Regions from separate parts of the Streptomyces paromomycinus genome, predicted to be linked through region 2. Evidence: riboswitches for the same ligand, from Rfam matches in the RefSeq annotation. Region 2 holds a riboswitch; each other region holds the start of a gene.
The links. Region 2 has a riboswitch for cobalamin ahead of metE (5-methyltetrahydropteroyltriglutamate--homocysteine S-methyltransferase). Riboswitches for the same ligand answer to the same signal wherever they lie in the genome.
Positions count from the first base shown of each region.

Region 1: linked by a shared signal. The riboswitch ahead of OEIGOIKO_RS32455 (cobalamin biosynthesis protein) and the one ahead of metE (5-methyltetrahydropteroyltriglutamate--homocysteine S-methyltransferase) in region 2 are both predicted to bind cobalamin.
Region 3: linked by a shared signal. The riboswitch ahead of OEIGOIKO_RS29835 (prenyltransferase/squalene oxidase repeat-containing protein) and the one ahead of metE (5-methyltetrahydropteroyltriglutamate--homocysteine S-methyltransferase) in region 2 are both predicted to bind cobalamin.
Region 4: linked by a shared signal. The riboswitch ahead of OEIGOIKO_RS14060 (ribonucleoside-diphosphate reductase subunit alpha) and the one ahead of metE (5-methyltetrahydropteroyltriglutamate--homocysteine S-methyltransferase) in region 2 are both predicted to bind cobalamin.

Region 1 is NZ_BHZD01000001.1:7,541,862-7,548,797, forward strand. Features, by position in the region: gene OEIGOIKO_RS32450 (cobyric acid synthase) at 1-1,421, opposite strand, end outside; gene OEIGOIKO_RS32455 (cobalamin biosynthesis protein) at 1,453-2,436, opposite strand; cobalamin riboswitch at 2,568-2,714, opposite strand; gene OEIGOIKO_RS32460 (hypothetical protein) at 2,885-3,130, opposite strand; gene OEIGOIKO_RS32465 (inorganic phosphate transporter) at 3,168-4,496, opposite strand; gene OEIGOIKO_RS32470 (lysozyme) at 4,759-5,595, opposite strand; gene OEIGOIKO_RS32475 (class II aldolase/adducin family protein) at 5,956-6,609, shown strand; gene OEIGOIKO_RS32480 (alpha/beta hydrolase) at 6,910-6,936, shown strand, end outside.
Region 2 is NZ_BHZD01000001.1:8,838,583-8,845,518, forward strand. Features, by position in the region: gene OEIGOIKO_RS37535 (hypothetical protein) at 1-364, shown strand, start outside; gene metE (5-methyltetrahydropteroyltriglutamate--homocysteine S-methyltransferase) at 1,217-3,535, opposite strand; cobalamin riboswitch at 3,702-3,935, opposite strand; gene OEIGOIKO_RS37545 (cupin domain-containing protein) at 4,269-4,697, shown strand; gene OEIGOIKO_RS37550 (SDR family oxidoreductase) at 4,744-5,493, shown strand; gene OEIGOIKO_RS37555 (GNAT family N-acetyltransferase) at 5,718-6,680, shown strand.
Region 3 is NZ_BHZD01000001.1:6,919,169-6,926,104, reverse strand. Features, by position in the region: gene lanKC (class III lanthionine synthetase LanKC) at 1-1,280, opposite strand, end outside; gene OEIGOIKO_RS29850 (ferredoxin) at 1,442-1,732, opposite strand; gene OEIGOIKO_RS29845 (aldehyde dehydrogenase) at 1,741-3,192, opposite strand; gene OEIGOIKO_RS29840 (MBL fold metallo-hydrolase) at 3,393-4,520, shown strand; cobalamin riboswitch at 4,531-4,659, shown strand; gene OEIGOIKO_RS29835 (prenyltransferase/squalene oxidase repeat-containing protein) at 4,879-6,210, shown strand; gene OEIGOIKO_RS43155 (EGFR-like transmembrane domain-containing protein) at 6,210-6,936, shown strand, end outside.
Region 4 is NZ_BHZD01000001.1:3,466,051-3,472,986, forward strand. Features, by position in the region: gene OEIGOIKO_RS14050 (TolB family protein) at 1-707, opposite strand, end outside; gene OEIGOIKO_RS14055 (TolB family protein) at 782-2,149, opposite strand; cobalamin riboswitch at 2,519-2,681, shown strand; gene OEIGOIKO_RS14060 (ribonucleoside-diphosphate reductase subunit alpha) at 2,840-5,278, shown strand; gene OEIGOIKO_RS14065 (ribonucleotide-diphosphate reductase subunit beta) at 5,281-6,351, shown strand; gene OEIGOIKO_RS14070 (transglycosylase domain-containing protein) at 6,507-6,936, shown strand, end outside.

The DNA.
Region 1 (6,936 bases), 1.3 Mb from region 2:
TCGAGCTGCTCCTCGCGCAGCGCGGCGAAGCTGGTGTCCGGCGCCGGGACGAACGCGCGGCCCGCGTCGGCGGCCACCCGCCGCAGGAACGCCCGCCGGAAGCCGTCGCTCTCCAGCGAGCCGTGCCAGTGGGTGCCCCAGACCGCGCCGGACCGGCAGCCCGCCAGGAAGGGCTCCCCGCCGTCGATCTCCGCCACGCCATGGTGGATCTCGTACCCCTCGACCGGCTCGCCCAGCGCCTCGCCGGACGGACGGGCCAGGGTCTTCTCCGCCGCGAACCGGACGCGTACGGGCAGCAGGCCCAGCCCGTCCACCGTCCCGGCCTTCGACTCGACCTCGTCCTCGATCCGCTCGCCCAGCATCTGGAAACCGCCGCAGATGCCCAGCACCGGGCGGCCTTCCGCGGCCCGCCGCCGCACCGCGTCCGCGATGCCGCGCTCGCGCAGCCACTGGAGCGCGCGGACGGTGCCGCGGGTGCCGGGCAGGACGACGAGGTCGGCGTCGGCCAGTTCCTCGGGGCGGTCCACGAACCGCACCACGACGCCCGGTTCGGCGGCGAGCGCGTCCACGTCCGTGAAGTTCGACATCAGCGGTACGGCGGCCACCGCGACCCGCAGCACGTCGGCGCCGTGCGGCGGTGCGACGACGCTCTCGCGGACCGCGCCGCGCAGCGACACCCGGAGGCCGTCTTCTTCGTCGATGCCGAGGCCGTGCGCGAACGGCAGCACTCCGAGGGCGGGCCGCCCGGTCAGCTCCTTCAGCATGTCCAGGCCGGGCTCCAGCAGCGTCACATCGCCCCGGAACTTGTTGACGAGGTACCCCGCGACCAGCGCCTGGTCCTCCGGGGACAGCAGCGCCGTGGTGCCGAAGAAGGAGGCGAACACTCCGCCCCGGTCGATGTCGCCGACCACCACGGCCGGGATACGGGCGGCCCGCGCGATGCCCATGTTCACGATGTCGGTACGCCGCAGGTTGATCTCCGCCGGGCTGCCGGCGCCTTCGCAGATCACCGCGTCGTGCGTGCGGCGCAGCTCCTGGAGGCAGTCCGTGACCGTACCGAGCAACTGCTCCTGACGGCCCGCGTGATAGCCGCGCGCGCTCAGCTCGCCCACCGGCTTGCCCATCAGCACGACCTGGCTGCTGCGGTCACTGCCCGGCTTCAGCAGCACCGGATTCATCAGCGCGCTCGGCTCGACGCGCGCTGCCGCGGCCTGCATGGCCTGCGCCCGCCCGATCTCCGCGCCCTCGCGCGTCACGAACGAGTTCAGCGACATGTTCTGCGCCTTGAAGGGCGCCACCTTGACGCCCTTGCGGGCCAGCCAGCGGCAGATGCCCGCCGTCACCACGCTCTTGCCCGCGTCGGACGTGGTGCCCGCCACCAGCAGCCCGCCGCCGAGCGGCGCCCCACTCGAACCGTTCACCTGACACTCCTCGCCGTCCGTACTGCGCTGCTCACTTGGCCGCCCTCCCGGCTGTACGGGACCGTCGTACCGCCCCGGCCGCCAGTCGGCCCGCGACCGTGGCCGCCAGCGCCAGCGCGCTCACCCGGCGCGACAGCCGTACGGCCCGCTCGATGTCCGGCACCGCGACCGGCCGGCCCGCGTCGCCGTTGAGCACCGGCCGGTGCTCGACCCGGCCGCCGTACGCCAGGGTGCCGCCCAGCCGTACCCCCAGCGCCCCGGCGAACGCCGCCTCCACCGGGCCCGCGTTGGGGCTCGGGTGGGACGGGCCGTCCTGCCGCCAGGCGCGCAGCGCGCCCCGCCGGTCCGGCCCGGCCAGCACCGCCAGCGCGGCGGTCAGCCGGGAGCCGGGGTAACCGGCCACGTCGTCGAGCCGGGCCGAGGCCCAGCCGAATCGGCGGTGGCGCGGCGACTTGTGCCCCACCATCGCGTCCAGCGTGTTCACCGCCCGGAAGGCCAGCAGCCCCGGCACACCGGCGGCCGCGCCCCAGACCAGGGCGCCGACCACCGCGTCCGAGGTGTTCTCGGCGACGGACTCGACCACCGCGCGCGCCATCTGCTGCCCGTCCAGGGCCTGCGGGTCGCGCCCGCACAGGTGCGGCAGCCGCTCGCGCGCCACGTCCAGGTCGCCCGCCGCGAGCGCGCCGCCGACGGCCCGCGCCTCGCGGCCCAGCGAAGTGCCGCCCAGGACGGCCCAGGTGGCGGCGGCGGTCAGCGCGACGGAGGCGGGGAAGGCGGCGGGGGAGCGGCGTACGGCGCGGTCGAGCAGCGCGGCACCGGCGGCGGTGCCGCCCGCGAGCAGCGCGGTGTGCAGGGCGCCGGTCCCTCGGTGGTCGCGCCACAGACGGCGTTCCACGGCGGCCGCGGCCCGCCCGAAGGCGGCCACGGGGTGACCGCGCCGGGGATCGCCCACGACCAGGTCGCCGAGGAAACCGAGGGCCGCGCCGCACGCGTAGCCGGCGTGTTCGGCACGCATCGGATCAGACCGCCGTCGCGCCTCGGAGGGATGGCGTGGGGGTACGTCCAGCAGATTGCGCACTGCGGCCGGGCATGGCGGTAGGTCCTCACTCAGGGTCCGCGCCCTGGCTCGACGGGTACGGCGACGAGAGTCTCCTGGCTCCCCGGATCGGCGCTTCCCCCGGCCTTCCAGTCCGTACGGGAACCTGCGTCGCGGGACGCGGACCGTGGCCCTTGGTGGAGGGGCGCTCCCCGGTGACAGTGGCGGGACCGCGCCGGATTCTCACCGGACTTCCTCATCTGTCGCCGATTGGCTCCGGCAGTCCACCACGCTCCGCCAAGCCCGTCAACTCACGCTTGACCTGCGGTGCGGGGCGGTGGCGGCGCCTGTGTCGCACGACACAGGCGTCCGGTGGCCGCGGCGGGGATGCCGCGGCCACCGGACGCCCGTGGTGCCGTGCCGCGCCTCAGGCGGCGACGATCAGGTAGATCCCGTACGCCACGGCCGCCGCGCACAGCGCGAAGCAGACGTACGCCCCGGCCCGCGCCGCTCCGCCGGAGGGGGCGGGCCCGTCGGCGGTCACCGGCGTGCCCTCCTGCTGCGGCTTGCGGGACGTGCCGACGATGCCGAGGGTGAACAGGCCCACGATCCCGACCGTCACGAACAGCGTGACGCCGAAGACCTGGCCGAGAGCGGCCCAGTCGATGCTCATTGCGTTCTCGTTCCTTGGTGGGAGCCGTGCGGCCGGGTCAGCCGGCGGCCGAGCCGGCCTTGGCGCGGCGCCGGGCGCTCTTGTCGTGCGGGTGGGCGGCCACCGGGGCGGCGATCACCGGGGCGGCACCGACCGGGTCCGTGATCCGGGTCTCGGCGACCGTGGGGGCCGGGATGGCGGCCGTGCCCGCCGCGACCGGGCCCGCGGGCGGCGGCGAGACGGCCTGCAGGGCGGCGGTGACGACACCGGCGGGCTCGGCGGCCGGGCCCTCGTTGACGTTGGTGTGGTCCACCGGCTTGCGCCGGGAGGCCGTCCAGATCGCGCCGCAGACGGCGAGTGCCAGCACGGCGACGGTCGCGATGCCCCAGTCGCCCTGGTCCGCCAGGAGCGCGGCGCCCGCCGCGACCAGCCCGGCGGCCGGCAGCGTCAGCCCCCAGGCGGCGGCCATCCGGCCCGCCGTGGACCAGTGCACCACGCCGCCCTTGCGGCCCAGGCCGGAGCCCATCACCGAACCGGAGCAGACCTGGGTGGTGGAGAGCGCGAACCCGAGGTGGGAGGAGGCCAGGATGGTGGCCGCGGCGCCGGTCTGGGCGGCGAAGCCCTGCGGCGGCTGGATGTCGGTGATGCCCTTGCCCATCGTGCGGATGATCCGCCAGCCGCCCAGGTACGTGCCGAGCGCGATGGCCAGGCCGGCCGAGGCGATGACCCACAGCGGCGGGTCGGCGTGCGGGGCGACGACGCCGCCGGTGATCAGCGCGAGGGTGATCACACCCATCGTCTTCTGGGCGTCGTTGGTGCCGTGCGCGAGGGAGACCAGCGCGGCCGAGGCGATCTGCCCGGCGCGGTAGCCCTTGGCGGTGTCCTCCTCGGCGCGGTCGCGGGCCAGCCGGTAGGTCAGCCGGGTCGCGGCCGTCGCGGCCAGACCGGCCACGACGGGGGCGGCGACGGCCGGGATGAGGACCTTCATGACCACCGCGCCGCCGTGCACGCCGCTCGGGCCGACGGCCACCAGGGTCGCGCCGATCAGACCGCCGAAGAGGGCGTGCGAGGAGCTGGAGGGGAGTCCGGCCAGCCAGGTGACCAGGTTCCAGACGATGGCGCCGACCAGCCCGGCGAAGATCACTTCTGGTCTGATGCCGGCCGTCTCGTCGATGATCCCGCCGGAGATGGTCTTGGCGACCTCCACCGACAGGAAAGCGCCGACCAGGTTGAGGACCGCCGACATCGCCACCGCGATCTTGGGCTGGAGTGCCCCGGTGGAAATGGTGGTGGCCATGGCGTTGGCCGTGTCGTGGAAGCCGTTCGTAAAGTCGAACACCAAGGCCGTGACGATCACGATCCCGATGAGAAGCGTGATGTGTTCCATTCACCCAGGCAATCAGTTCGTTGGGCAGTGACGCTCGGGACCGTACGGACGACGGGTGAACGGAAGGTGAACTGGGGCGGGCGCCGCAGTGACGCCCCCGCAGGGGTGGTGCGGAGGCGCCCGTACCGTCGCCCGGGTCCCATGCCTACCAGCACGGACGCCTCGTGTGCCGCAGGCGTACCGGTGGCGGTGAGGCGGGGTGCCGGGCGTGTCGGGGGCCGGGCGTGTCGGGGCGCGTACCGGTGGCCGGCGCGTCGGCGTGTCAGCCGCGCGCGAAGCGCCGCAGCCCGGTGACCGTACCGTTCCACTTGTTCTGGTCGCCGGGCAGCGCGCCGGACCCGGCGTGCTGCCAGATGCTCGGGTACACCCAGCCGGCGGGCAGCTTGCCCGGGGTGCTGTGCCAGCGGGCCAGCCACAGGGGGTGGGTGGCGGCGAACGCCCGGCTGCCGCCGGTGCAGCCGTTCCACCACCGGGCCGTCGTGTAGATCACCGGCCGCCGCCCGGTCTGCCGCAGCACCTCGGCGCTGAATCCGCGGACCCACCGGACCAGCGCCGTGCCGCTCATCCCGTAGCAGGCGTGCTCCCGGTCGTACGGGTTGTGCTCCAGGTCGAGCGCCGGGGGCAGCGTCCAGCCGTCCGCCTTCCAGCGGCCGCCGTGCCGCAGGAAGTACCGGGCCTGCGCGCGGCCGGAGGACGCGTTCGGGACGCCGAAGTGGTACGCGCCGCGCAGCAGGCCCGCCTTGCGCGCGCCGCGGTACTGCCGCGGGAAGTGCGGGCTGCGGTACCAGGTCGACTCGGTGGCCTTCACGTACACGAAACGGCCGCCCTTCGCCCGTACGGACTTCCAGTCGACGTTCCCCTGGTGCGAGGAGACGTCGTGCCCGGCGGGTTTGCCTGCGGCCTCGGCGGCGGGGACCGTGGGCAGGGCGGTGGACAGGACGCCGGTGAGCGTGCCGAGCGCCAGGGCCCCGGCGGCCAGCCGACGCCGTGGGCTGCGCGGGCGGCGGGGCGGGTGCGGTGCTTCGGGCGGGTGTGGTGCGTCGGGCGGGTGGTGGGACGGCTGCTGCGTACCGGACGGACGATCGCGGTCACGGGCCATGGCTGCTCCCCCAGGAAGTCCCCCGGACGGCTACGTGCATGACGGGCGGCTGCCGTGCATGACAGTGGCTGCACATGCCTGACAGATGGCTGCACCTGCATGACAGATGGCTGGACATGCCTGACAGGTGACTACGTGCATGACAAAGCTTCGGAAGCGTACCGGGAGATCCGCACAAGACGGTCGTCACTCGGTCAAGTCCGTCCGAGACACCGCCGGTCCGACATGGCGGATACCGGAGGGCCAGGATCCGCCCCACGGCTTCCCACCAGCCCCGTACGGTGTCGGCAGCCCCGCGCGCACCACGTCCGCGCGCCCCCTCACCGGGCCCCGCCCGCACCGCACACCGGAGGCACACGCATGACGGAGCCGGAAGCCCTCGACCACGCCTGGGACGAGCTGGTCGCCACCGCCCGCCGCACGGTCGCCGACGGCCTGGTCGTCGGCACCTCCGGCAACGTCTCCGTCCGCGTCGGCGACCTCGTGCTGGTCACCCCCAGCGGCGTCCGCTACGACCGGCTCGGGCCCGGCGACCTCACCGCGGTGGACCTCGAAGGCCGCCAGACCCGCGGCACGCTGCGGCCCACCAGCGAACTGCCCATGCACCTGGCCGTCTACCGGGCCACCGGCGCCACCGCGGTCGTGCACACCCACGCCGCCCACGCCACCGCCGTCTCCACCCTGGTCACCGAGCTCCCGCCGGTGCACTACATGACCGCGGCCCTCGGCGGACCCGTCCGCGTCGCGCCGTACGCCCTCTACGGCACCGAGGAGTTGGCCGGGAACATGCTCGCCGCCCTGCGCGACCGCACCGGCTGCCTCCTCCGGAACCACGGCACCATCGTCTACGGCGACACCCTTGACGAGGCGTACGACCGCACCGCCCAGCTGGAGTGGATGTGCCGCGTCTGGCTCGCCGCGGGCTCGCTGCCCGGCCGCACGCCCAGCCTGCTCACGCCGGAACAGCTCGACGCGGCCGGCGAGCAGCTGCGCGGTTACGGGCAGCGCCGCTGACGTACGGCGGGTGCCGCTGACGTACGGCGCCGGGCGACGGCGGCAGGGTCCCGTCCCAGGCCACTGGGGCCGGCCGCCGTCACCCGGGCCTCGCCTGACAGCAGCAGGGCCCCGGGCAAGAGCCCCCGGTCGCGCCCGACAGCAACCGGGCCCAGGACAGGCGCCCCGGGCCTCGCCTGATGGCAACCGGATCCCGGACAGCCGCCCCGGCCCCGGACAGCCGCCCCCGTGCCCGCCCGCCGTCACCCGGGCGCTCCCGCCCACTGGCCGCGGCCGCGGCGGCCGCCCACACTGGGGAGGATGCGTCTGGGTACCGCGGCAGCAGCC
Region 2 (6,936 bases):
CGAGCCGGCCCAGGTCGTGCTCAGCGCCCAGTCCCCGGCCGACGCCGAAGCCGTGTTCAGCACGCTGCGCAGCTGCTTCGACTCCGACCGCGCCGACGGTGACACCGCGCACGACCAGCCGCACCGGCCCGGTCACCCGGTCGTCTGGACCGAGACCTTCGAGACCTCGGAAGTCCGCGGCGACGTCCGGCCGGACGCGGACCTGTCCGCCGCCGTCACCGCCGACCTCCAGGGCAGCCACTTGGCGGTCGACCGGCTGCGGGACGTGCTGACGCGCGCGTTCTCCGTCCGTACGGAAGGCACGGTGTCGGGCGACCAGGAGGTCGAGCTCCAGATCGTCCTGGAGAGCACGGGGCAGAGCTGACGCCCTTTCCGGCCCGGACCGGATGAACGCGTGCCGCGGGCGGGCGCGGAGCAGCCTCAGTTCTGCTCCGCGCCCGCCCGTTCCGGCGACCGGGACCCTCACCCCGGCGGCGTACGACCGGGCCCTCACCCGGTGTCGTACGACGGCTTTTCACTCGGCGGCGTAGGGGCGCCGTTCGGGGCGTCTCCCGGGTACGAGGACCGTGAGCGGCCGTACGGAGACTCTGGCAGTGGCACTGAGCGCCATCAAGCGTGGAGCGATGCCAACTTCTGCACATCTTCCCCCGCTGATCTGCCAAGGCTGCCAAGTCGCCTACGCCGCGGCCCGCTCTCTCCGCCACACCACCGCGTCGGCTGAAAACGGCGCCTGGACGTTGTGGACGTCATCGCGTCGCCGGAAGAACTCGGGCGGGGCATAGGAATAGCCCAGATTGTGCTGACCGAATCTGTTCTCGCCGCAGTCCGGACCGAGGACTTCGCCGACGCGCTCGGGAGAATCGGGGTGCCGGTGTGCCGGAGGCCGAGCACGGTCCCGGTGGTCACGTCGTCCACGTAGAACGCCAAGAAATGCGGGGTCAATTGCCGTTCCTCGATAAGCCGCGAGAAGGGCAGTTCACGGGCCACCCGCGACCGCTCTCGGCCGGTGGGCGGCCCCACTTCCCCGGCGGCACCCGGGGGCGGTTCCAGAACCCCAGGAACCCTGAGCCGGTGCGGCGCGGCGAGCGCCGCGGGCCGACCGCGCACGCCTGGGCGGCTCCCGAGGCAGCTCCCCGCGGACGGCACGAAAGAACGGCCGGGAAGGCGCGCGGACGCGTCCTCCCGGCCGTCACCGGATCATGCGGCCGTTATTGGATCATGGCGTGGGCAGCTCCGCCCGGACCGTCCGCGCAGCCGTGACGAGGTTCTCCAGCGAAGCCCGGGTCTCGGGCCAGCCCCGGGTCTTCAGACCGCAGTCGGGGTTGACCCACAGCCGCTCGGCCGGGATGGCGCCGAGGCCCTTGCGCAGCAGGCTCGCCGCTTCCTCGGCGCTCGGCACGCGGGGCGAGTGGATGTCGTACACGCCTGGTCCGGCCTCCCGCGGATAACCGTGTTCGGCCAGTTCACGGGCCACCTGCATGTGTGAGCGCGCGGCCTCCAGGCTGATCACGTCGGCGTCGAGATCGTCGATGGCCTGCACGATGTCTCCGAACTCGGCGTAGCACATGTGCGTATGGATCTGCGTGCGGTCCTGTACGCCACCGGTGGTGAGCCGGAACGCCTCGGTGGCCCAGGCGAGGTAGGCGGGGCGGCCGGCGGCGCGCAGCGGCAGCGTCTCGCGCAGCGCCGGTTCGTCGACCTGGATGACCGAGGTGCCGGCCGCCTCCAGGTCGCCGACCTCGTCGCGCAGGGCCAGCGCCACCTGCCGGGCGGTGTCGCCGAGCGGCTGGTCGTCCCGGACGAACGACCAGGCGAGCATGGTGACCGGACCGGTCAGCATGCCCTTGACCGGCCGGTCGGTGAGCGACTGCGCGTACCGCGTCCACCGCACCGTCATCGGCTCGGGCCGTGAGATGTCCCCCGCGAGGACCGGCGGACGGACGTACCGCGTGCCGTACGACTGGACCCAGCCGTGCTGTGTGGCGAGGTACCCCGTCAGCTGCTCGGCGAAGTACTGCACCATGTCGTTGCGTTCGGGCTCGCCGTGCACGAGGACATCGATGCCCGCCTCCTCCTGGAAGGCGAGCACCTCGCGGATCTCGTTCCCGATGCGCTCCTCGTACCCGGCCGTGTCGAGGCGCCCCGCCCGTAGGTCGGCGCGCGCGGTGCGCAGTTCGGCGGTCTGCGGGAAGGAGCCGATGGTGGTCGTCGGCAGCAGCGGCAGGCCGAGGTGGGCCCGCTGGGCGGCGGTCCGCTCCCCGTACGGCGCGGAGCGGCGGCCGTCGGCGTCGGTGACGGCGGCGGTACGGGCCCGTACGGCGGGATCGTGGGTGATCGCGGAACCGGCGCGGGACGCCAGGTCCGCGCGGTTGGCGGCCAGTTCGGCGGCGATCGCGTGAGTGCCGTGCGCGAGGCCGCGGGCGAGCGTGGCGATCTCGGCGGTCTTCTGCCGGGCGAACGCCAGCCAGCGCAGGACCTGCGGGTCGATGTCCCGCTCGGCGGTGGCGTCCAGCGGTACGTGCAGCAGGGAGCAGGAGGCGGCCACGTCGACCCGGTCGGCCAGGCCCAGCAGCGTACCGAGGGTGGCCAGCGACTTCTCGTAGTCGTTGATCCAGATGTTGCGGCCGTTGACGACACCGGCGACCAGCCGCTTGCCGGGCAGCCCGCCGGCGGCGGCGAGCGCGTCCAGGTTGCCCGCCGCGGCCTCGGTGAAGTCCAGGGCGAGCCCGTCGACGGGCGCCTTGGCGAGCACCGGAAGTGCCTCGCTGAGCTGGTCGAAGTACGAGGCGACCAGCAGCTTCGGGCGGTCGGTGAGCGCGCCGAGGACGCGGTAGGCGCGCTCGGCGGCGTTGAGGTCGGCCGGGGTACGGTCCTGCACCAGGGCGGGCTCGTCCAGCTGTGCCCACTCGGCGCCGGCCGCACGCAGGTCCGCCAGCACCTCCGCGTAGACGGGCAGAAGCCGGTCGAGCAGGGTCAGCGGGTCGAAGTCGGCGGCGACACCGGGGGCCGGCTTGGCCAGCAGGAGGTAGGTGACCGGGCCGACGAGGACCGGGCGTGGCGTGTGGCCGAGCGCGAGCGCCTCCCGCACCTCGCCGACCTGTTTGGCGGAGTCGGTGGCGAAGACCGTGTCGGGCCCCAACTCGGGCACCAGGTAGTGGTAGTTCGTGTCGAACCACTTGGTCATCTCCAGCGGTGCCACGTCCTGCGTGCCGCGCGCCATCGCGAAGTAGCCGTCCAGGGCGTCGGCTTCGACGGCGGCGCGGTGCCGTTCCGGGACAGCTCCGACCATGACGCTGGTGTCCAGTACGTGGTCGTAGTACGAGAAGTCACCGGTCGGTACCTCGTGGATGCCGGCGTCGGCCAGCTGCTGCCAGTTGGAACGGCGCAGGTCCCGCGCGGTCTCCCGGAGGGCGTCCGCGATGACGCGGCCCTTCCAGTACCCCTCGACGGCCTTCTTCAGTTCCCGGTGCTGTCCCTGGCGGGGGTAGCCGTACACGGTGGCCCGTGCTGCCGCGGCTGCGGGCTTCGCTGTCACGGAACTCTCCTTCGCGAGCGTGATCTTCTCCGAGCCCGGTGACCGGACGAGAACGCGAAGGAATGACGCGTCGGGCGGGCCGCGGAGCGTCCGATGACACCCCTGCCCGCCTGTCATGACACGCCGACCCGCCCTCGAAGGTCACCGGAAGGGCCGCGCACGTACGGACGCGCGCGGGCAACGGGCAGGTCTTCGGACTCGCGGGCACGCCTGCCGGAACGTGACGTCGTCCGGCGGACACCTACTGGCCGTCGCTTCCCGGATCCGCGGCCCGGATCCAGTGCGTATGACGGCGGTCGTTCCCGCTCACCGCTGCGGGGCAGTCCCGGATTCCCACCGGGTTCCCTCTTGCGACGCGCCTGCCTGGCGGGCAGGGCGAACCAGCTGCACCGGACAGCGTAGATCGGCCGCAGCCGGTACCGACACCCCTGTTCACATGGTGGTACGTGAGATGGGACACGGGGGTGGGGGCCGGGCAGAGGCGGGAACGGGCGGGCACGGCGGAGCCGAGGTCCCGTACGGTGCCCCGGATGTGTCCGGATCGGCGCTCACCGGGCATGCCGGGGGTCTGAACAATGGAACATCTCTCGGTTGGGCCGTGCATCGGCGAACCGTCCGCCCAGGTCTGGTGCTGTACACCGGGGGCACCGGCACCGGCACCGGCACCGTGCGTCGGGGCGGCACCGCCATCACAACCGGCCCCGGCCCCGACGCCGCAGAAGGAGGACCCGCCGTGCCCGGCACCCACGAGCACCAGCACCCGCACTCGGAGGCATGGAAGACCGCGCTCACCGTGCTGCAAGAGGTCGCACCGCCCGCCATCCCGGAGGGCGCGCATGTGTCGACCGTCCAGATCGAGTATCCGCCCGGCGACCAGGGCGCCCCGCCGCACCGCCATCCCGGGCCGGCTTTCGGGTACGTGGTGGAGGGCGAGATGCGCTTCGAGCTGGAAGGTGAGCCGGAGCGGATCGTCCGCGCCGGGGAAGCGTTCTGGGAGCCCGGCGGCGAGGTCATCCACTACCAGGACGGCAACGCCCGCACCGACACGCGCCTGCGCTTCGTCGTCACCATGCTCTGCGAACCGGGGCAGCCGATGCTGGTCCTGGTCGACGACGAAGAACTCAAACAGCGCGCCCACCTGCGCGCACCCCGGCAGCCCTGACGCCGCTCCGCCCCAGCGGGCGCCCACAGCGCGAGGAGTTCACGAAGTGAAGATCGTGGTCATCGGAGGCACCGGCCTCATCGGCGGCAAAGTGGTCGGCAAACTCACCGAGCGCGGACACGAGGCCGTGCCCGCCGCGCCCGGTACGGGCGTCAACACCCTCACCGGCGAGGGCCTCGACACGGCGCTGGCCGGAGCCCAGGTGGTCGTGGACGTGGCCAACTCGCCCTCCTTCGAGGAGTCGGCGGTCCTGGAGTTCTTCACCACCTCCACCCGCAACCTGCTGGCCGCCGAGACGAAGGCGGGCGTCACGCACCACCTGGCGCTGTCGATCGTCGGCATCGACGACCTGCCCGACAACGGCTACTTCCGGGCGAAGGCGGCCCAGGAGCGGCTGATCAAACAGAGCCCGGTTGCCTACTCGATCCTCCGGGCGACCCAGTTCTTCGAGTTCGTCAAAGGCATCGCCGACACCGCCACCGACGGCGACACCGTACGCGTACCACCCGTGCTCTTCCAGCCCATGGCCGCCGAGGACGTAGCCGAAGCGGTGACCAAGGCCGCCGTGGGAATTCCGCAGAAGGCCACCACCGAAGTGGCCGGCCCCGAAGTCTTCCGCTTCGACGAACTCGTCACCCGGGCCCTGCACGCCTGGCACGACCCGCGCACGGTCGTCCCCGACCCGCACGCCCGCTACTTCGGCTCCGAACTGGCAGAACGCAGCCTCGTCCCGGACGAGGGCAGCGCCCGGCTGGCCACGATCCGGTTCGACGACTGGTTGCGTACTTCCTCTTGAAGGCGGTGCGGGCGGCAGCCATCGGCGGGTACCCCCAGCAGCCCCCGACTCTCGGACGCGGACGGAGCGACGCCCTCAACCGGCCCGGGGGGCGCCCCGCTGACTCCCGGGAGCAGCCGAACCCAGGCCACCAGCACCCCACCCACCCCCGCAGTACCCTCAACTCAACCCACCCACCCCCGCAGAACTCTCACCCCACCCATCCCCCCACCGAAAGGCAGGACATGCAAGACGTACGCCGGGCCCGTACGACCGACCACACCACCCTCGTGGAGTGCGTCCAGCGCTGGTGGGGCGACTCACGCACCCCGGAACAATCAAGGGAACTCTCCCTGCTGCTGCCCCGGTTGTTCCTCCAGCACTTCGCGGACACCAGTCTGGTGCTGGAGGACGAGCAGGGAATCCGGGCGTTCCTCGTCGGCTTCTACTCCGCCGACCACGCGGAAGAGGCCTACATCCACTTCGTCGGAGTGGACCCCGAGTTGCGGAAGCAGGGCGTGGCACGCCGCCTCTACACCACCTTCTTCGAACGCGCGGCAGCGGCCGGCCGCACCGAGGTGCGCGCCATCACCTCGACGCGGAACAACGGCTCCATCGCCTTCCACCAAGCCATGGGCTTCGAACTGGAAGCAGGCGACCGGGAGGTGGACGGCCTCCCGGTCCACACCGACTACGACGGCCCGGGCCAGGACCGAGTGGCCTTCCGCCGCAAACTTGGCGCGCCGGAGGTACGCACCCTGGCCCCCTTCACGACGCGCGCGGCGACACCGCAGGACTTCGACACCATCGTGGGTGTGGTCGACGACTGGTGGGGCCGCGCCGCCTCCCGCGACCTGACGCGGGTCTTCGTGAACCACTTCTACGGAACCAGCCTGATCGCCGAACACGACGGCGAACTGGCAGGCTTCGTCATCGGCTTCCTCTCCCCGTCCAACCCGCAAGAGGCGTACATCCACTTCACGGGAGTGGCCCCCACCTGGCGCCGCACCGGCCTGGGCAGCTTCCTGTACGAACGCTTCTTCGACATGGCCCGCGCCCACGACCGAACCGTGGTCAAGGCCATCACGTCCCCGCAAAACACCCGCTCCATCGCCTTCCACAGCGCCTTGGGCTTCACCCCGTCGGCCCCGATCACGGATTACGACGGTCCCGCGCTGGACCGGGTGAGTTTTCGGCGGGAGCTCTGAAGGGGGGTGGGGGCGGGTGGCCGCTGGATGACGGGGCCGCCGAGGATCACGTCGGACGGGGCCATCCCTGCACGTGCGGGGACCACCTGCCTTTAGCACAGTTACTGCCTTCTGTGCCGGGACCACCCCCGCACGCGCGGGGACCACAGGCCTCGACCAGCGGCTTTGTCAGGCGCGGTGGTGGTCTTTCTTTACTTCCGGAGATCCCGGCGAACGCTGGGATAACGTCTTTTTCTCGGTCATTGCAGGAGGCGCC
Region 3 (6,936 bases), 1.9 Mb from region 2:
TCGAAGCCGGTGCGGTCGGCCGGGGCGATGAAGCCCGGGTGGGCCAGCGTCTGCCGCTGGGCCTCGCCGGCGTCCGCGGCCGCCTCGAAGTCCAGGAGTTTCACGCCGCTCTCGTCGGGCGCGACCATGATGTTGAACATGTGCAGGTCGTTGAAGACGACGCCGCGGCGGTGCACGGCGGCCACCACGTCCTCGACCGCCGCGTGGACGCCCAGCGCCCACCGCGTGTAGTCGGCCAGCGCGGACGGCTCCGGCGTGGGCCCCATCAGCGGGTGCCGCTCGGCGAAGAACGCGTTGAGGGTGCGCCCCTCCAGGAAGTCCATGACCAGGAAGCGGTGGTCGTCCAGGGTGAACCAGTCACGGACCTCCGGCGCGACGCCCAGCCCGGACAGCTTCTCCAGGGCGGCCCGTTCGCGCTCCAGACGGGTGACGGCGTCGGCCCGGTCGGCGGCCAGCCCGGCGTGCGGCCGGGCCTCCTTGAGGACCACCTTGTCGCCGGTGCGCCGGTCCCGGCCGAGGTAGACGCCGCCGCCGTTGGAGAAGTGCAGGGCGGACTCGATCTGGTACGGCAGGTCGGTGACGGTGGTGGAGTTGCGGGCGGCGAGCTGCGGGGCGAGGAAGTCCGGCAGCTCGATCCACTCCGGTACGTGGAATTTCGGCTCGCGCCGGTCGGGCACCAGCTTGCCGTCGGCGTTCTCGATCGCGCCGACCAGGTTGCCGTGCTCGTCGACGCAGTAGCGCCGGGTGAAGCCGCCGTACCGCACGTAGAGCGGGCCGTCCTGCCAGCGCAGGTCGCTGAGGATGTACGGGCCCGGCTCGCCGGCCAGCAGCGCGCCCAGTTCCCGCAGGACGGTGTGCAGCTGCTGCTCGTCCGACGGGTAGATCGTGGCGAACTTGCCACTGGAACCGCGGTCGGCGTACTTGGAGTTGCGCAGGTGCAGCGGGCGCGGCCCGGGGACGAACTTGAACGGGACCAGCCGGGCGACGCAGTAGTCCCACACCTGGGACGCCAGCTTCTCCGCGTTGTCGGTACAGGCCGAGACGTGGATCTTCCAGCCCTGCGGGGGCAGTCCGGGACGCGGCTGTCCTGCGTCGTCGACCGGGTTCACGTGGAGCCAGTCCCCGGAGAGGAAACACCGCCACCCTTCGGGGACTGCGCGCTGCGCCGCTTCGTACAGGGGTCCGTGGCCCGACGCGGCTCCGTTCCCTGCGGACAGACGGTCCGGGGTCTCGTAGAAGAATCTGTCGGCGAGACAGTAAACCTCGTACCGCTTGTCCATCGTCTCCCCCCTCGGCGGCGTGGCACAGAGATTTCCACGCCGCCGGGGAGCGTTAACAGTCACAGATGTCACGAGGTCACCGTGAGAAGTTCACGGGTTACTGGCGGTACGTCCCGGTGGGCGCGGGCCTCGCACCCGTACCGCCCGGCGGGCGGGACGGTTCACTCGTCGGGCGGGAAGACCGCCTCCCCCGTAACGGCGAGCGTCACGGTGATCGCTTCGACGGGACAGCCCTCGGCCGCCGCCAGCACGTCGTCGCAGGCGTCGCACTCGGGCCGCACGGGGTGCGACTGGCGGGCCGCGTCCAGCTCGAAACCGCCGGGGGCGGTGGCCGCACACAGGCCGGAGCCGATGCAGACGCCCCGGTCGACCTCGACGTGCCAGCGGGGCCCCTCCGGCCCGGCCCCCGCGCCCTTCCCGCCCTTCCCGCCCTTGCCGTCCGTACCGCTCATACCGTCCCTCACCCCTCCGCCGGCAGATGGATCATCTTGTGCTCCAGGTACTCGCCGAAGCCCTCGGGCCCGAACTCCCGCCCGATGCCGGAGTTCTTGTATCCGCCGAAGGGACCCAGCATGTCGATGCTGAAGGTGTTCACGGAGTAGGTACCGGTCCGCACCCGCCGGGCGACCTCGATGCCGCGCTCGGTGTCCGCGGTCCACACCGAGCCGGACAGCCCGTACTCGGAGTCGTTCGCGATCCGGACCGCCTCGGCCTCGTCCTCGTACGGCAGCAGGCAGATCACCGGGCCGAAGATCTCCTCGCGGGCGATGCGCATGGAGTTGGACACCTCGCCGAACAGGGTCGGCTCCACGTACCAGCCGGTCTCCATCGCCTCCGGCCGCCCGCCGCCGGTCAGGACCTTGGCGCCCTCGCGCTGTCCGAGGGCGATGTAGTCCAGCGACCGCTGCTGCTGGCGCCGGGCGACCAGCGGCCCGAGCTCGGTCGCCGGGTCCAGCGGGTCGCCCACGCGCAGGGCGGACGCGGCGGCGGCGAACCGCTCGGCGATCTCGGCGTAGCGCTCGCGCGGCGCGAGGATGCGTGTCTGCCCGATGCACGCCTGCCCGTTGACCAGCCACGCGAACGGCGCGATGCCCGCCACCGCGGCGTCCAGGTCGGCGTCCGGCAGGATGACGGCGGCCGACTTGCCGCCGAGCTCCAGCGTCACCCGCGTCAGGTGGCGCGCCGCGACCTCCATGACACGCCGGCCCGCGGCGACCGACCCGGTGAAGGCCACCTTGTCCACGTCCGGGTGCCCGACCAGGTACTCGCTCACCTCCCGGTCGGCCGGAAGGATGGACAGCACGCCCGGGGGCAGCCCGGCCTCGCTCACGATGTCCGCCAGCAGGTAGGCGTCCAGCGGCGTCTCGGGCGACACCTTGAGGACCACCGAACAGCCGGCCAGCAGCGCCGGCGCCAGCTTGGCCGCCGCGGTGAACTGCGGCACGTTCCACGGCACCACGGCCGCCACCACCCCCACCGGCTCGCGCCGCACCAGCAGCGGCCCGAGCACACCCGCCCGGCGTTCCTCGAACGGGAAGTCCCGGGCGACCGTGATCGCCGCGTCCCACGCCATCATCGCGGCCAGCGCCTGCACCATCACACTGGAGGTGTACGGGGTGCCGTTCTCCGCGCTGATGACCCTGGCGATCTCCTCGCTGCGCACGGCGAAGGCGTCCTTGACGCGGGTGACCACCGCGATCCGCTCCGCGAGCGGCGTCTGCGCCCACACCCCGGAGTCGAAGGAGGCGCGGGCCGCGGAGACGGCCCGGTCCACATCGGTCCGCGAGGCGTGCGGCACCCGGCCGATGACCTGCTCGGTGTGCGGCGAGACCACCTCGATGGTGCCGCCGCCGGCCGGATCGGTGAACTCGCCGCCGATGTAGAGCTGTTCGTACTCGACGAGTGCGCTCATGGCTGCCGCCTCCTGGGGTCGGACGGGATCGCGTGGCGAACCGGACTGACACGGAAAGTTCCTGACACAGCATCAGGACTGATACCAGTTCTAGTTATGCTGGGCAATGCTCGACACCGGCGGCCCGGCACGGGGCTCCGCACGGTGGCGCGGTGGTTACGGGGGCGCGGCACGTCCGCGCGGACGCGGAGGTGCGGCGGATGACGGCAGCGGCCCGGACCGGGACGGCGGCGGCCGGGCCCCGGGTGACCGACCACCGGGGCGGCGTGTGGTCGATCGCCGTCCCCATCCCGGACAACCCGCTCGGCCACACCCTCGTCCACCTCCTGGAGACCGGCCGCGGCCCGGTCCTCGTGGACACCGGGTGGGACGACCCGGACGCCTGGGACACCCTGACCGCCGGGATCACCGCCTGCGGCTTCGACGTCACCGACCTGCACGGGGTCCTCGTCACGCACCACCACCCCGACCACCACGGCCTCTCCGCCCGCGTACGGGAGGCGTCCGGCGCGTGGATCGCCATGCACGCGGCGGACGCCGCCGTCGTGCGCCGTACCCGGGAGGCCGAACCCGGCCGGTGGCTGGACCACCTGATCACCAAGCTGGCCGCGGTCGGCGCGCCCGACAGCCACCTGGCGCCCCTGCGCCGGGTGCGCGCCAAGGGCCCGGTGCGCGACCTCCCCGGGCAGCGGGCGGCGCTGCCCGACCGCGAGATCGCGCCCGGCGCGCTCCTCGACCTGCCCGGCCGCCGGCTGCGCGCCGTCTGGACGCCCGGCCACACGCCCGGCCATGTGTGCCTGCACCTGGAGGAGGAGCATCCGGCCCGGCGGCCGGGCCACGGCCGGCTCTTCTCCGGTGACCACCTGCTGCCGGGCATCAGCCCGCACATCGGGCTCTACGAGGACCCGGACGACGCGACACCCGGCGATCCCCTCGGCGACTACCTGGCCTCCCTGGAACGCGTCGCCCGGCTGGCGCCCGCCGAGGTGCTCCCCGCCCACCAGCACCCGTTCACGGACGCGGCCGGCCGGGCGCGCGAGCTGCTCGCCCACCACGAGGAGCGGCTGGCCGGACTGCGCGCGCTGCTCGCCGTACCCCGCACGCCGTGGCAGCTCGCCGAGGCCATGGAGTGGAACCGGCCGTGGGAGCGCATCCCGTACGCGTCGCGCACCATCGCGGTCGCGGAGGCGGAGGCGCATCTGCGGCGGCTGGTGCGGCTGGGGCTGGCGGAGGCGGTGCCGGGACCGGAGCCGGTGGAGTACCGGGCGGTGTGCGGCGGGCACCTGCCGACCGGCCCGTACCCGGGACGCGCCCGGCCCGCCGGTTAAGGTGTGCGAGACAATTTCATCCTGTGCCCGATCGGGGGAAGCCGGTGGAAATCCGGCGCTGACCCGCAACCGTGATCCGGGACGTACGGCCGCCGTGCGCCCGCCGAGCCGGAGCACCCGCTGGGGCACGACCAAGGCTCCCGCCACCGGAAGGCCGCGTCTCCTCGCGCGGACGCCCGGCGCGCGGCACCGTCGAGGTATGCGGAGCTGAGCCCGGTGCCACCGCGGCCGGTCGTCGACCGGCGGGCGGCGGGGCGTCCGAGTGCGGCTGCGCACCCACCGCAGCACTCACCGCAGCACCCACCACCGGCCCACCGCGGACCCACCGCGGCGACCTGATCCGAGAGGCACCGACCCGATGGCCACCACGGCTTCCCAGGCTCCCCTGGCTCCCAGGGCTTCCACGGCCCCCACCTTCGCCGTCCTGGCGCGCCGCGCCGCCGCGGCGCTGGCCGGGGCCGCCGTGCTGTGCGCGGCCGGTGCCCCCGTGGCGGCCGCCGACTCCGCCGCGCCCGCCGCGCAGGCGTCGAAGCTGCCGGACGGGCTGTACGGCACCAAGGACCCGCAGTACGACGGCGTGTGGCGGCAGTCGCTCGCCCTCCTGGCGCAGCGCACCGTCGGGGTGCGTCCGTCGGTGACGGGCGTCGACTGGCTCGCCGGGCAGCAGTGCTCCGACGGCGCCTTCAGCGCCTACCGCGCCGACCCGGCCAAGGCGTGCGACGACAAGACCATGCGGGACACCAACCAGACGGGCGCCGCGGTCCAGGCACTGGCCGCGCTCGGCGGGCACGACGACGCCGTGCAGAAGGCCGTGAAGTGGCTGAAGTCGGTGCAGAACGACGACGGCGGCTGGCCCTCGACGGGCGGCTCGCCCAGTGACGCCAACTCCACCTCCGTGGTGATCGGCGCGCTCAAGGCGGCGGGTGAGAAGCCGGAGTCCGTGCAGAAGGGCGGCAAGTCCCCGTACGACGCGCTGGTCACCTTCCAGCTGGGCTGTGACGCGAAGGAGGGGGAGCGCGGCGCGTTCGCCTTCCAGCCCAAGGACGGCAAGCTGGCACCGAACGCGGACGCCACGGCCGCCGCCGTGCTCGGCGGACTGGGCGACGGCTTCGTCGTCGACCCGGCGGGCAAGGACGTCAACGAGCCGGTCAAGCCCCTGAAGTGCGACGGCGAAGCGGCGGACAAGGACGCGGGGCGGGACCCGAAGCAGGCCGCCGAGGGCGGCGCCGCCTACCTGGCCGCGGTGCTCGGCGCGAACGGCCAGCACCTGAAGTCCGCGATGCCCGGCGCCGAGGACCAGCCCGACGTCGGCAACACCGCCGACGCCGTGGTGGCCCTCGCCGCCGGCTCGCACGGTGCCGCCGCGCAGGCGCCGCTGAAGTGGCTGGAGAAGAACTCCGCGAACTGGGCCAAGGAGGCCGGCCCGGCCGCGTACGCGCAGCTGGTGCTCGCCGCGCACGCCGCGGGCGCCGACCCGCGCTCCTTCGGCGGCGCCGACCTGGTCGCACAGCTCAACGCCACCGGCCCCAAGCCGGCCGGCAGCTCCGCCCCGTCCGCCACGCCCGAGAAGGACGCGCAGGACCAGGACGACCAGAACTCCGGCGTGTGGTGGATCTTCGGCATCGTGTTCGTGGCGAGCGTCGGCGCCGGGTTCCTGCTCAGCGGCCGCCGGAAGAAGAGCGACATCTGATGCGCCTGCCGCGGTCCCGCTCCGCCCGTCTCCTCGGCGCCCTGGCCCTGGCCGGTACGGTCACGGGCCTGGGCGCGGCGCCCGCCCAGGCGCAGGAGTACCGCTACTGGTCCTTCTGGGACGGGCCCGCCGCCGGTGCCCCGGCCGCCAAGGACGGGGGCTGGTCGTACGCGACCGAGGGGCCGGCCACCAGCCGCCCCCGGGACGGCGCCGTGGCGGGCTTCCGTTTCACCGTCAGCGCCGACTCGGCGGCGGCCGGCAAGCCGCGCCGGGCCGCGGACTTCGCCGCGATCTGCGGGCAGACGCCCGCGCAGGACGGCACCAAGCGCGTCGGCCTGGTCCTGGACTTCGGTACGCAGGCGGAGGCGGCGGCCGGGGAGAACCCGCCGCCGGTCCGTACGGAGTGCGCCCGGCTGCCCGAGGACGGGACGGTCGGTGACGCGCTGGCGGCCGTCGCCAAGCCGCTGCGGTACGACGCGAACGCGCTGCTGTGCGCGATCGCCGGATATCCGAAGGCGGGGTGCGCGGACAAGGCATCCGGTGCTGCCTCTGAGTCGGCTTCCGGTTCGGCTTCTGGTTCGGCTTCCGGTTCCGGTGCGCCGGAACCGGGTGCTTCCCAGGGCACGGCCGCCGCCGGGAAGCAGGCGGACGACGACGCTTCGGGCGGCCCCTCCGCCGGACTGATCGGTGGCCTCGCCGTCCTGGTCGTCCTGGGCGCGGCGGCCG
Region 4 (6,936 bases), 5.4 Mb from region 2:
CTGATCACCGGGCTGGCGGAGGGGCCGGCGGCCTGCTCGCCGCCGGTGACGGAGACGCTCACCCGGGTCACGGTGCCGGTTCTGCGGTCGCGTACGAAGATGTCCTGGGCGCCGTTGGTGTCGCCGGGCACCAGGTCCTCGCGGCTGGACGCGAACGCCACGTACCGCCCGTTGGCGCTGATCACCGGCATCTGGTTGCCCTGCCTGCCCTGCGGGGGCCGCCCGTCGAGGGTGACGCTCTCGGTCCGTCCGGTCCGGCGGTCGTGGACGAAGATGTCGGTGTCGGCGTTGGTGTCGCCCGGCACGAGGTTCGCCGCGTCGGACGCGAAGGCGACGTACCGCCCGTCGGCGCTGAGGGACGGGGTGGACGACCAGGAGTTGGCCTGGGTGCCGTCGCTCGCCACGTTGACGCGCTCGACGGCGCCCGTCCGCAGGTCCTTCACGAAGACGTCCGACCTCCCGTTGGTGTCGCCGGGCACCAGGTCGCTCGCGTCGGAGTCGAAGGCGACGTACCGGCCGTCGGCGCTGATCGCCGCGCCGGACGAGCCGTCGTCGGCCTGCGCCCCCTCGGCGGTGACGCTGACCCGCTCGGTGCCGGACGGCGGCGCGGTACGGGCGCCGGCCGTCGTCGCGGGCAGCAGCGCGGCGAGCGCGCACACGCCCGTCACGGCGGCGAGTCTTCGGGCGGTGGTGCGGGTGGTCATCATGGTGGGTTCCCCTCCTGGTGGATACGCCGCTGCGTCAGCGCGTCAGCCCGTCAGTACGTCGGTACGTCAGTACGTCAGTGCTCCAGCCGCCGGACGAACACGTCGCCCGTCCCGTTCGTGTCCCCGGGCACCAGCCCCTCGTCGCGCGAGTCGAAGGCCGCCAGCCGTCCGGCGGCGTCGGGTGCCGCGGTGTTCGTCCAGGACGCCGACTGGCCGCCGTCCGCGCCGACGTTGATCCGCTCGACCTGTCCGGTGCGCAGGTCGCGGACGAAACCGTCCACCTGGCCGTTGGTGTCGCCGGGTACCAGGTTGGTGGCCGCCGAGGTGAAGAAGAGCCGCCGGTTGTCGGCGCTGAGCCGTCCGTCGGAGGACCAGCCGTTGCCCTGGGCGCCGTCGTGCGTGCGGGACAGCAGCCGGGTGGTGCCGCGTTCCAGGTCGCGGGCGAAGAGGTCGTACGTGCCGTTGGTGTCGTCCGGCACCACGTCGGCGGCCAGCGCGGAGAAGACCGCGTACCGGCCGTCGGGGCTCAGCCTGGGGGACGGCGACACGCCGACCACGGCGCCCGTGGTGCTCAGGCTCGCCACGCGGGTCCGCCCGGTGGCCAGGTCGTGGACGTACAGGGGGTCCTGCGGCGGCGGGCGGCGGAAACCGGGCCCGGCGGGGGTGAGATTGGTCGCCTTCGAGGTGAACGCGATCCGGCGGCCGTCGGCGCTGATCGACGGGAACGCGGACGCGGCGTTCGCCTCGGTGCCGTCGCTCGCCACGCTGACCCGTCGCGTCGTTCCCTTCTGCACATCGTGGACGAAGACGTCCAGGCGCTCGTTGGTGTCGCCGGGCACCAGGTCCGGGCGGTAGGAGCCGAAGACGAGGCGGTGACCGTCGCCGCTGAGGGCGAAGTTCTGGACCCCGTAGCCGTACGGGGACTTCCCGTCGCCCGCCGTGGGGCTCACGGTGCGCCCGGTGCGGCGGTCGTGGACGAAGACGTCGCCCTCGCCGTTGGTGTCGCCGGGGACCAGGTTCGTCGCGCTGGAGTAGAAGGCCACATACCGCCCGTCGGCGCTGATCTCGGGTGACCCGGAAAGGGCGTCACCGGGCGTGCCGTCACCGGCGACGCTGACCAGGTCGACCTTTCCCGTCCGTAAATCCTTGACGTAGACGTCCTGGTGGCCGTTGGTGTCCGCGGGCCCCAGATTGGTGGCTTCCGAGGTGAATGCCACGAACCGCCCGTTCGCGCTGAGCGTCGGATCGCCTGAAAAACCGTTTCCCTGCGTCCCGTCCGCGGCGACGCCGACCCGCTCGGTGGCCGGCACCGCCCGTCCCGCCGCGGCCGCCCGTCCCGCCGCGGCCGCCGGTGCCATGGGCAGCACCCCCGCCACCACGCACACCCCTGCCACCAGCCCCACGACACGCACGGCGCCACGCACCCCACCGGTTCCTCGCATGACTCCCCCTCGCACAAGGCCCCCACCCGCCCCGCCGGACCGGCGGAGCAGACAAGGAGCCAATACGCTCCAGGAGTCCCGGTCAACGCGTCAGGGACATTCCGCGCCACCAATACGCCCCCTGCATCAGCCCCCGTCCAGGCCGCGCCGGACAGCCCGGCAACCCGCCCGGCAGACGCCCCGCGACAGGCCCGGCGGACGCCCCGCGACAGGCCCGGCAACCGGTCCGGCGAACGGCCGCGGAGCCCCCCGGGGAACAGCCCGGGGCCACCGCGTGGCACCCTCTCGGAGGCCCCGGCAAACCCCGGGAAACCGCCCCGGAACGGCCGCCGATTACCACGACTCCGGGCATCCCCGCGCCAACGCGACACAAGATATGGGGGTGGGTGCACGAGGCAGCACAAGATGTATGCTCGTGCTCGCTGTCGTCGCAGGGGAATCCGGTGCGAATCCGGAACTGTCCCGCAACGGTGTACGAAGTGCGCACACCGCACCCGTGAGTCCGAAGACCTGCCCACAGTACGCCCGCGCCAGGACCGGCGCGGACGTCGATACGTCCGGGTCTCGCGGGTTGGACCGGTGGACGCTGCGCGGTGTGCCCGCGCGCCCCTTGCCGTGCCGGGGGTGCCGCACGCCCGTACGCGCCCTCGTGCCCTCCCCAGGCCCCCGCCGAGTGAGGGAGAGCAGCACGTGACCATCGCGCCAACGGAGCCCGCAGCAGCCGAGCAGGTCGTGCAGCCCGCGAAGGACACGCAGCCCCAGCAGGGCCCCGGCGGCCAGGCCGCGGACGGCCCCGGCGCCGCCCTGCTGCGCACGCTGACCGACCTCACCGTCGACCTGCCCGCCACCGACCCGGGCAAGATCGCCGCCGCCGCGCTGCGCGGCCGCCACCCCGGCTCCGACGAGGCCGAGCTGCGCTCGCTGGCCATGGAGGCCGCGGCCGGCCTGATCGGCGACGAGCCGCAGTACTCCAAGCTGGCCGCCCGCCTGCTGACCCGCGCCATCGCGGAGGAGGCGGCCGCGGAGGGGGCGGTCGCCTTCTCCGCCTCCGTCGCCACCGGTCACCGCGAGGGCCTGATCGCCGACAGCACCGCGGAGTTCGTCCGGACCCACGCGGCCCGCCTGGACGAGCTGGTGGAGCGCGCCCTGACGGACGGCGCCGACGACCGGTTCGGCTACTTCGGCCTGCGCACCCTGCACTCCCGCTACCTGCTGCGCCACCCGATCTCCCGCCAGGTGATCGAGACCCCGCAGCACTTCCTGCTGCGGGTGGCCTGCGGCCTGGCCGAGGACCACAGCGAGCGGGCGCTGGCCGACGTCGCCGAGCTGTACCGGCTGACCAGCACCCTGTCGTACCTGCCCTCCTCGCCCACCCTCTTCAACTCCGGCACCCGGCACCCGCAGATGTCCTCCTGCTACCTGCTGGACTCCCCGCTGGACGAGCTGGACTCGATCTACGACCGCTACCACCAGGTGGCCCGGCTCTCGAAGCACGCCGGCGGCATCGGCCTGTCGTACTCCCGGGTCCGCGCCCGCGGCTCGCTGATCCGCGGCACCAACGGCCACTCCAACGGCATCGTGCCGTTCCTGCGCACCCTGGACGCCTCGGTCGCGGCCGTGAACCAGGGCGGTCGGCGCAAGGGCGCCGCCTGCGTCTACCTGGAGACCTGGCACGCGGACCTGGAGGAGTTCCTGGAGCTGCGCGACAACACGGGCGAGGAGGCCCGGCGCACCCACAACCTCAACATCGCGCACTGGATCCCCGACGAGTTCATGCGCCGCGTCGAGGCCGACGCCGACTGGTCGCTGTTCTCCCCCAGCGACGCGCCCGAGCTGGTCGACCTGTACGGCGACGCGTTCGACGCCGCGTACCGCAAGGCGGAGGCCGAGGGCCGCTACGTCAAGCAGGTCCCGGCCCGGGTCCTGTACTCGCGGATGATGCGCACCCTCGCGCAGACCGGCAACGGCTGGATGACCTTCAAGGACGCCGCCAACCGCACCGCGAACCAGACCGCCGAACCCGGCAAGGTCGTGCACTCCTCGAACCTGTGCACCGAGATCCTGGAGGTCACCGACGACGGCGAGACCGCCGTCTGCAACCTCGGCTCGGTCAACCTCGCCGCCCACCTCGGCGACAACGGCGAGATGGACTGGGAGAAGCTGGACGCCACGGTCCGTACGGCGGTGACCTTCCTCGACCGCGTGGTGGACATCAACTTCTACCCGACGGAGCAGGCCGGCACCTCCAACTCCCGCTGGCGCCCGGTGGGCCTGGGCCTGATGGGCCTCCAGGACGTCTTCTTCCGGCTGCGGCTGGGCTTCGACTCGCCCGCGGCACGGGAGCTGTCCACCCGCATCTCCGAGCGGATCATGCTCGCGGCGTACGAGGCGTCCGCCGACCTCGCCGAGCGGCACGGCCCGCACCCGGCCTGGTCCGCGACCCGTACGGCCCGCGGCGTGCTGCACCCGGACCACTACCCGAACGCCGAGCCGCGCTGGGCGGACCGGTGGACGGCGCTGCGCGCCCGTATCGCGACGACCGGTATGCGCAACTCGCTGCTGCTGGCCATCGCGCCGACCGCCACCATCGCGTCCATCGCGGGCGTGTACGAGTGCATCGAGCCGCAGGTCTCGAACCTGTTCAAGCGCGAGACGCTGTCGGGCGAGTTCCTCCAGGTCAACGCGTACCTGATCGAGGAGCTGAAGGCGCTGGGCCTGTGGGACGCGCGCACCCGTGACGCACTGCGCGAGGCCAACGGCTCGGTGCAGGAGCTGGACCGGATTCCCGCCGAGACCCGCGCGCTGTACCGCACGGCGTGGGAGATCCCGCAGCGCGCGCTGATCGACATGGCGGCGGACCGTACGCCCTACCTCGACCAGAGCCAGTCGCTGAACCTGTTCATGGCGTCCCCGACCATCGGCAAGCTCAGCTCGATGTACGCGTACGCCTGGAAGCGCGGCATCAAGACCACCTACTACCTCCGCTCGCGTCCGGCGACCCGTATCGCCCAGTCCGCGCGCGGCACGGGCGGGGGCGCGCAGACCGCTCCCGTACCCGCTCAGGCGGCCGACCCCGAGGCCGTCGCCTGCTCCCTGGAAAACCCCGAGTCCTGCGAGGCATGCCAGTAATCATGACTACCGCACCCGAGAAGAACACGACCGAGACGTCCGCCGCCGCCTCGCACACCGCCACCACCGGCAGCAAGAACCTGCTCGACCCGGGCTTCGAGCTGACCCTGCGCCCGATGCGCTACCCGGACTTCTACGACCGCTACCGCGACGCGATCAAGAACACCTGGACCGTGGAGGAGGTCGACCTCCACTCCGACGTGGCCGACCTCGCCAAGCTCTCGCCCGGCGAGCAGCACATGATCGGCCGGCTCGTCGCGTTCTTCGCGACCGGCGACTCGATCGTGGCGAACAACCTGGTCCTGACGCTCTACAAGCACATCAACTCCCCCGAGGCGCGGCTCTACCTGAGCCGGCAGCTCTTCGAGGAGGCCGTGCACGTCCAGTTCTACCTGACGCTGCTGGACACCTACCTGCCCGACCCGGAGGACCGCGCGGCCGCGTTCGCCGCCGTGGAGAACATCCCCTCCATCCGGGAGAAGGCCGAGTTCTGCTTCAAGTGGATGGATTCGGTCGAGTCCATCGACCGTCTGGAGTCGAAGGCCGACCGCCGCCGCTTCCTGCTGAACCTGATCTGCTTCGCGGCCTGCATCGAGGGGCTCTTCTTCTACGGCGCCTTCGCGTACGTGTACTGGTTCCGCTCGCGCGGTCTGCTGCACGGCCTGGCGACCGGCACCAACTGGGTGTTCCGCGACGAGACCATGCACATGGAGTTCGCGTTCTCGGTCGTGGACACGGTGCGCGAGGAGGAGCCCGACCTCTTCGACGACGAGCTGGAGGGCCAGGTCACCGCCATGCTCAAGGAGGCCGTCGAGGCCGAGCTGCAGTTCGGCCGTGACCTGTGCGGCGACGGCCTGCCGGGCATGAACACCGAGTCGATGCGCGAGTACCTCCAGTGCGTCGCCGACCAGCGCCTGCAGCGCCTCGGCTTCGCGCCGGTGTACGGCTCGGAGAACCCGTTCTCCTTCATGGAGCTGCAGAACGTCCAGGAGCTGACCAACTTCTTCGAGCGGCGCGCCTCGGCCTACCAGGTCGCCGTCGAGGGTTCGGTCTCCTTCGACGACGAGTTCTGATCCACCGGGCCGGACAGCCGGACGGTGCCGGTCCACGAGGGCGGACCGGCACCGTCCGTTTCTTTATGTCCGACGAATCCGGATCGGATTTGATGAGTCGATGACAACGTGCGGACGGCGGCAACCCGGCCCCGACCCGCCTGCTCTCCCCTTGTATGAAGGGCAGCGAGCAACCGAAGAAACGGTTCATCGACTATCCCCGCCAGGGCCGCGCCGGCCGGCGCCGCTGGCTGCCGTCCTGGAGACAGCAGCTCGGCACCGCCGCCGTCGGCGCGGCCGGTCTCGCCGGGCTCTTCGGCACCGTCTACGTCCAGGTCGACATCCCGGACGAGAACGCCGCCTCGCGCCAGGAAGCCACCGTCTACTACTGGGCGGACGGCAGCCAGATGGTGAGCGAGGGCGCCGTCAACCGGCAGAACGTCACCCTCGCCCAGGTGCCCGACTCCGTCGAACACGCCGTCATCGCCGCCGAGAACGCGAGTTTCTACTCCGATTCCGGAGTCTCGCTCTCCGGGATCGCCCGCGCCGCGGTGAACATGGCCAAGGGCCAGGAGGCCCAGGGCGGTTCCACCATCACCCAGCAGT